DNA from 2 places in the Pseudoalteromonas sp. M58 genome. Region 2 is predicted to be linked to the other one. Evidence: predicted binding sites of a transcription regulator. Region 2 holds the regulator's gene; the other holds the start of a gene.
What was found. The regulator LexA, encoded in region 2, represses DNA repair genes until DNA is damaged. The targets are predictions, from matches to a motif close to TACTGTATNNNNATACAGTA.
Positions count from the first base shown of each region.

Region 1: AAGD16_RS11010 (YebG family protein) is a predicted target of LexA. The motif match lies at 2,240-2,259, and genes of this name have one in related genera.

Region 1 is NZ_CP152390.1:2,376,292-2,380,511, reverse strand. It holds gene putP (sodium/proline symporter PutP) at 205-1,716, shown strand; gene AAGD16_RS11010 (YebG family protein) at 1,889-2,188, opposite strand; gene AAGD16_RS11005 (ComEA family DNA-binding protein) at 2,486-2,779, shown strand; gene AAGD16_RS11000 (DUF6170 family protein) at 2,792-3,094, opposite strand; gene dsbB (disulfide bond formation protein DsbB) at 3,096-3,614, opposite strand; gene nhaB (sodium/proton antiporter NhaB) at 3,733-4,220, opposite strand, start outside.
Region 2 is NZ_CP152390.1:3,159,360-3,163,579, forward strand. It holds gene ctaD (cytochrome c oxidase subunit I) at 1-10, opposite strand, end outside; gene coxB (cytochrome c oxidase subunit II) at 10-1,152, opposite strand; gene lexA (transcriptional repressor LexA) at 1,646-2,263, opposite strand; gene AAGD16_RS14575 (PaaI family thioesterase) at 2,462-2,905, shown strand; gene AAGD16_RS14580 (hypothetical protein) at 2,935-3,315, opposite strand; gene AAGD16_RS14585 (endonuclease) at 3,568-4,220, shown strand, end outside.

The sequences.
Region 1 (4,220 bases), 780 kb from region 2:
CATTTTATTTGTTGCAAAAGTGAGCTAACCGATGGTTTTTTATCTACTTAAATGAGCGGGTTGGAGTTATTAGCAATTACCGTGTTATAGTTCAGTAGAAAGCTTTTATTCCAATACTGTCTTAATTATAAGATTTCAAGAGTCATTATTTGGATTAAAAGCCTGTTATTACTTATTTAAGTGGAGGCAAATTTGGAAACAGGAATGATTATTTCACTGGCATTATATTTTATTGTAATGCTGGGAATAGGACTATACGCATATAAGCAATCTACCAGCGATATATCAGGGTATATGCTAGGTGGTCGTAATTTAGCCCCCAGTGTTGCTGCCTTATCAGCGGGTGCATCAGACATGAGTGGTTGGTTACTTATGGGCCTACCTGGCGCAATGTACTTGTTTGGGCTTAGCAAGGTTTGGATTGCTATTGGCTTAGTGTTAGGCGCATGGGCAAACTATTTCTTAGTCGCCCCAAGACTGCGTGTTTATACTGAAAAAGCAAATGACTCTATTACCATCCCTGATTATTTTGCAAATCGTTTTGATGATAACAAGAATATCCTTCGTGTGATCTCTGCAATTGTTATTATTGTGTTCTTTACTTTGTATACTTCATCAGGCGTTGTCGCCGGTGGTAAGTTATTTGAAAATTCATTTCAGATGAGTTACGAAATGGGTTTATACATCACCACAGGTGTGGTTGTTGTTTACACCTTATTTGGTGGCTTTTTAGCGGTTAGCCTAACAGACTTCGTGCAAGGTTGTATTATGTTTATCTCCTTGCTTGCAGTACCTATCGCTACTTATATGATGCTTGATCAGCCATTTATGGATACTTTAGCAAATGCAAATTACCAGCAGTTGTTAAGTTCACCAAAAGCCAGTGAAATCCATTCATTGAATATGCTTGATTGGTTTGCTGGTGGTTCTACCATTGCTATTATTTCAGCGATGGCTTGGGGCTTAGGCTACTTTGGTCAGCCACATATTATTGTTCGCTTTATGTCTATTCGCTCAGTAAAAGAAATGCCAACTATGCGTCGTATTGGAATGTCTTGGATGACACTATCTGCGATTGGTGCGGTATTTACCGGTTTATTTGGTGCTGCCTTTATGATTGAAAACCAAATGCCAATTGCCGATAAAGAGACCATTTTCTTAGTATTAGCTGAACTTATTTTCCACCCATTAATTGCTGGTTTCCTACTGGCTGCTATTTTAGCTGCGATTATGAGTACGATTTCATCGCAATTATTGGTGTGTTCAAGCTCGCTTACTGAAGACTTCTACAAGATTTACTTAAACCGCGATGCCTCGCAAACTGAGCTGGTGTTAGTAGGGCGTATTAGCGTAATACTGGTTGCGTTATTTGCTATTTACCTAGCGTATGACCGTAATAGTTCAATACTTGATTTAGTTAGTAACGCATGGGCTGGTTTTGGTGCTGCATTTGGTCCACTTGTCTTGTTTAGCCTTTACTGGAAACGTATGAACTTAAAAGGGGCTATTAGCGGTATGGTTGTTGGTGCTTTAACAGTGCTTGTATGGATTTATGCGCCTATTACCATTAATGGTGAGAGCTTAAGCAGTGTAATTTATGAAATCGTCCCAGGCTTCATTTTAGCGAGTATTGCTATTGTGGTAGGAAGCCTTGTGACAGCTGAACCGAAAAAAGAAATTACTGATCTGTTTGATGAAGTTGAATCGTCATTGTAACTGATTAGCTAACGTAAAGTGTTGGTTTTTATAAATGCCAATCAGTTTAACTGGTTGGCATTTTTTATTAGCTTTAGCTGACCTTTAGCTATTATTATTTAAAGGCATAAAAAAACTGAATTCGAATACCGAATTCAGTTTTTTAATAATTACTATTGAGCTTTTGAAAGTACTAACTCGCTGCTTTATCTTTTATATCCGCAACGTTATCTGACTTTGTTTTTTTAGCTTTAGTGGGTACTTCTTTACCACCTTTAAGTACGGCCATAAAGTCGTCTTTACTTTTTGCAATCTCCAGCGCGAGCGACTCAACCTGTTGTTCACTTAGTGGCACATCTACTTTTTCAAGCATGAGTTCTAGTGACTCGGCAATATCGAGCATTTTGTCATAGGCATCAGCTTCTTTTTTAGTAGTAAACGTCATGCGCTCGACTCCGTTTCGTTCTACAACATATTTAACAACAACAGCCATGATTTCTCCTGCTTACTTACGTGGCAATATGATTAATTTAAATCATTAGATTACTGTTTTTATATACAGTACAAGCTTGCGCGTGGTTTTGCAAGCTTTAGCCTTAGTTTATCTGCAGCTTGGTTGACAATAAAGAGTAACTCTACTTTATTTATTAAGTCACTTTATAACGCGTTGCAGTAAAGGAGTCGCAAGGAGTGATTGTTACCGTTAGTACTTAGTAACCACAACGTTATGTAAAAGTGCTGGGTGTAAATAATCAACGAATGTTCATGTAAGAACACAAAAGGAAATAGTATGAAATTAATTAAAATCATCTCATTAGCCGCTGCTTTATGTTTATTACCTATGGGTAGCACCTTTGCGCAAAGCGATATGCTATCAGAGCAGATGCAATCAGCCGTGGTTAATATTAATACTGCTGATTTAAAACAGTTAATTAAGTTACCAGGTGTTGGCAAGAAAAAAGCACAGGCAATTATCGATTATAGAGAAACAAATGGTGATTTCTCATCACTTGAAGATCTAGCTAAAGTAAAAGGGGTGGGTAAAAAAATGCTAGCCAAACTTGATGGAAAGGTGGCGTTTTAACTTAAAAGGGCGCTATGCGCCCTGATTAAACTGTTTTAAGGCAGCACCAAGGTGCTTTTTAGCAAAATTAACATCTACGGGGGCGGTTAGTAGCGGGTAGCTTAAACCAGCCACAATCAAAAAGGGCACGAGTAGCCATCCTTCAAAAAGGGTAAATATTAAAAAAAATGGGCTTAGCAGCATAAGCTTTACAATACGCATTAACACTCTGTCACTAGGAGAGAGCATACTTAACGAGATCGCAATAACGGTTTGTCTTTGACGAACTTTTAAGTGTTTAAGTTCGTCAACGTGGCTTGAAAAAAAAGTAAACATATTAAAGTGACTTTTTAGAGATTAATCGACTGGCCACTAACGCAATAAGTGTGGCGGTAAACAATACAAAAATAACTTCCATCCATGCTGGCATACTTAAGCCTGCAAATTGCCAATCTATGTTTCCGCAATCACCGGTTGCCTCAAAAAATTGCGGTATCCAATGATGTAATGGCATAAACTCTGGAAAATTTGGCTCAAACTCACAGCTAAATGCGAAGGGGTCAGTGGTTGTTTGCATTTCAATGTGCTCACGAGCTATTAGTAACCCCCATACACTTGAAACCCCCCACACTGTATAAGCGACAATACGGACTACGAGGTTGTTTGGTTTACTGGCGCCAATAATACCGGCAAAAAGTAAGCCTAATACCGCGGTGCGTTGGTAAATACACATAATGCACGGTGCTAATCCCATGTTGTATTGAAAAAAGAGCGCGATGACTTCAAGCAGAAAAACAATCCCACTGAATAATAACCAAGGTGTACGTTGAGTACTTAGATTAGCAAGCCAGTTCATAACAAATCCGTATTTAAATAAGGGCTTAGATTATGACGTAGGATAAACAGCGGAGCAAGTAAAAGGGAAAAAGTGAGGAGCTATGAAATTTCCTAGCTCCTCAAAGTCGGGGAAGCTCTTAATGCCCAGAATTCGCTACAGGGATGTGGTGTTGTATTATCCCCCAGTCATAAAACAAACTGGTTATTTCACTCAAGCCAAAATAAGTCGCGCTTAACCCAACAAAGGTAAGCACAAAAGTGTAAGGTAAAGCCATATACACCATTCGACCGTAAGATAGGCGTAACACGGGAGCTAGTGTTGATGTAAGTAAGAATAAGAAAGCAGCTTGACCATTAGGGGTGGCCACGCTGGGTAAGTTTGTGCCGGTGTTTATCGCCACTGCAAGTAAATCAAATTGGTCTCGAGTTATTTGACCTGCTTTTAGAGCTGCAGCAACTTCATTTATATATACAGTGCCGACAAATACATTATCACTGACCATTGAAAGCAATCCATTAGCGATAAAAAACATCACCAATTGTAAGTGCCCTTCAAATGTTAGTACCCAAGTAATCACAGGGGTAAAGAGTTGTTGATCGATGATTACTGCAACCACACTAAAAA
Region 2 (4,220 bases):
TGCTACTCATTATTTAGCCTCCCCATCAGCATCCAGTGCCGCTTGTATCTCGCTCGGTTGAATTACATCACCAGTGTCATTACCCCACGCGTTGCGTTTATAGGTAATAACAGCTGCTATTTGCTTGATTGATAATTGCTTTGCGAAAGACTGCATAGCCGTACCTGGTTTACCGTGGAGCAAAATATCTATATGCCCTTTGATATCACCTATGACTATTGGGCTGCCTTTAAGAGCCGGAAAAACACCCGGCAAGCCTAATCCTGTTGGCTGATGGCACGCCGCGCAGCTCGCCATATAAACCTGCTCACCAAGCGCCATCAGCTCTTCTTTTGGTACAACTTGGTCTAATAACGCAGCGTCTGCTGCAGCTGCTTTTTGCTTGGCTTGTTTAGCCTCTGCTAACCACGTTTTGAAGTCTTCTTCTGTTTTAGCTTCTACCACAACAGGCATAAAACCATGATCTTTACCGCAAAGCTCTGCACACTGCCCACGGTAAGTACCAACCTCATTAATATTGGTCCATGTTTCATTAATAAACCCAGGGTTTGCATCTTTTTTAACGGCAAAGTCAGGCACCCACCATGAGTGAATAACATCATCTGAAGTCATTAAAAAACGTACTTTTTGATTAATTGGTAGTACCAGCGGTTTATCGACCTCGAGTAAATAATTCGGGTTTTTATCAGCAAGGTTGGTTATTTCATTTTGAGGTGTAGCTAGCATGGAATAAAACTCAACGTCCTCCCCCATATACTCGTAATGCCACTTCCACTGTGAGCCTGTAATTTTAATGGTGAGATCAGCTTTGCTGGCATCCTCCATGGCAATTAAGGTTTTAGTCGCAGGAATGGCCATAACAATTAATATGACAAAAGGGATCGCAGTCCACAGTATTTCTACTTTGGTGCTTTCATGGAATTGGGCAGGGACAGCCCCTTTAGATTTGCGATGATGAATGAGTGCCCAAAACATAATGGCAAACACGATCACCCCAATCACACAACATATTAAAAAAATAGTCATGTGCAGTTGGTATACATTATTACTTATATCGGTTACGCCTTTACGCATATTATATTGGCTATTAGCAAGCACATTCTGCGAAAAAACAAACAATATAAGCCACAAGGAAGAACTCAGCTTACCCATGTGACGGCTCCTTTGATGCTATTGCTGACGCAAAGCGAAGAGGCATACGGCTTAAACGCCTATTCGTTATTTTTATTTTTTATAAGGGTGCTGGATTTAGTAAATGTGTGTTCTCAAAACGACTAAGCTGTGAGTTATTTTTATTCCAGCTCTTTAATAACTAGTTAAAAAATAAACAATAAGCAAGGTGAGTATGAAAAATAAACAAGGTGTATTTTTTAAAATGCGCAGCTAAAAAAATAGCAACTAGTCAGGCAATTAATCTAAGAGTCAGGTTTAGTAAGGGGTGTATTGAAATTACAGGATAGAAATATAAAAAATTGTTAACTTAAAAAAGCAGAGTAAATTTGTTTATTTATAAAGTATTTAGTGATTTTATTTATGATAGGAGAAGCACTTGACAACATATAGTCATACATTTGATAAGTTAGACATTGTGCTGCTAACAAACCCAGCGCCTAATCACTATTAAGCGCTAAATTATGCTTTAATACTACATCCAGTCAGCGTTACGAATAACACCTACCGCTAAGCCTTCAATATTGAACGACTCATTTTCTAAATCGACCTCAATAGCTGAAAACTCATCATTTTCAGCATGTAAGAGTACTTTTCTGCCCGCTTTTTCTAAACGCTTCACGGTTACATCGTCGTCAACACGGGCAACAATAACTTGTCCATTTTCGGCAACTTGGGTTTTATGCACAGCAAGTAAATCACCATCCATAATACCAATGTCTTTCATACTCATACCGTTAACACGCAATAAAAAATCGGCCGCAGGTTTAAACATTAAAGGGTCAATTTTACAGTGGCTTTCTACATGCTGTTGCGCCAATATAGGCTCACCGGCAGCCACCCTGCCAATTAAAGGTAAGCCTAACTGCTCTGGCTCCTCTTCTTCAACAAGCTGAATGCCCCGACTCGCGCCTGGCTTCATTTTAATCACACCTTTTTTGGCCAGTGCTTTTAAGTGTTCTTCTGCAGCATTCGCACTTTTAAAACCCAGTGTTTGTGCAATTTCGGCACGTGTAGGAGGCATACCAGTGTCTTTAATAAACACTTTAATGAGTTCGAGTATTTGCGCTTGGCGTTTCGTTAATGGTCGCATACAACTGGTTTTCCATACAGTACAATTAACTGTGAGTATATACAGTTATTTAAAAATCGCAAATATAAATTAATGCCTTATATGCCGTTATCATCAAACAATAACCTACTTTAAAAGCAGGGTGATAAATGTAATTATTAGCAACGCATTATCATATTAATAAATTTTAATTCTCAATTACTTATCCAAGGAGCTAGCATGAGTATTTGGCATCAACCGATTACATTAGAGTTTTGTAAGCAATTAGATCAAGGTATTACAGGCCAAGGGACACTCATGAAAACCATGGGAATAGAGATCAGTGAAATTGGTGATGACTACTTAGTGGCAACTATGCCGGCAATTCCAGAGCATCATAACCCTATGGGTATCGTTCATGGTGGTGCAAATGTGGTGCTTGCTGAAACAGTAGCAAGTTATGCCGCTAATTTTGTAGTTGATTTCAATCGGTTTTATTGTGTTGGCCAAGAGATCAGTGCAAGTCATTTAAAGGCATCACGCAATGGCACATTAACGGCCACAGCGAGAGCTTATCATATCGGCAAACGCAGCTCGGTTTGGGATATTAAAATAACCAATAGCCGCAATGAGCTTTGCTGCGTATCACGGATGACCGCAGCCGTAGTTGAGCGAAAAGGCTAGTAAGTCAATTAACCAAGGTTGAAATTAAATTACTTTTCGAGAGGGTAAATAGTAATTTCTACGCCTGCACCAATTGCAGATATACGTAACAAGGTATCTGCATGTAAGGCTTGGTTAAAGCATTTTGGCGAAGTGCCAGACTCAAACCCCATATCGAAGGTTCTGCGTGAGCAACTCAACCATTGCTTTAATGCATTGCGTGAACACGACTCGATTAACTCACACAAGTGATTAATCGCTTTATCTGGCGTGGTTATTTCACCTGCAACCTCTATGCGAGCAAGTTGACGGTATTCGTCTTTATCATAATGTAAAATAGTTGCGACCTTTTTTAAATCAGCAACTAATACGCTAATATCTTGCTTTGACTCAAGCTCTAGATCTACATTTAAAAATTGAATTTCCGACATTATCTCGTTTTTACCCTCTATTAATTTCATTGCAAACTTTAACGCAGTTTTACCGTTATACCAAATCAACAACGCAGGAATCACCTCATTAACGCATTTTTAGCGTTAGCCTCTGAATATTGCCCACTATTTACTCCTCAAAAACGCCCTCTACAAAATACGCAAATTAAAATTAAAGCATGCCGGTGGCAGTTTACTTTTTTATTCTAGGCCTTAAACTAGCCGCTCCTGTAGTTCACGTATGTGATGGATATGATTCGGTTTATTTTAGCTTTGTTGGCTTGCTGTGCTTGTTTTTCAGCAATGGGCGAACAATTTACGCGGTTTTCGAGTGCCAAAAAGCACTTAATTAATACCCTTCCCGAAAACGCTAAAAGTATTTATTGTGGTTGCGATATAAAAAAACAAGGCAAAAAGTTAGTACCCGATCCTACCCATTGTGGCTACGTGCCTCGCAACACACTAACCCGCTCAGGCAAAGTAAATCAACGTGCATTGCGAATTGAATGGGAACATATTGTCCCTGCATGGGAATTTGGTCACCAGTTACAATGTTGGCAAGATGGTGGGCGTAAAAACTGCCGCAAAGTTAGCGCTAAGTTTCGCATGATGGAAGCCGATATAAACAATTTAGCCCCTGCAATTGGTGAAATTAACGCCGATCGCTCAAACTATCGCTTTGGTATGTTAGCCCAAAACGCGACGCAATATGGTCGCTGTGAGGTTAAAGTTAATTTTAAACAACGTGTTGTTGAACCGCCTGTTCATGCACGTAAACGCATTGCCGATGCGTACGCTTACATGCAAAAAACGTATGGTTTAAAAATTTCAGCTAAACAACAAAAGCTATTTAATGCTTGGCAACAACAAGCTTATGCTGCTAACACAAATAGTAAAAAGCTGTA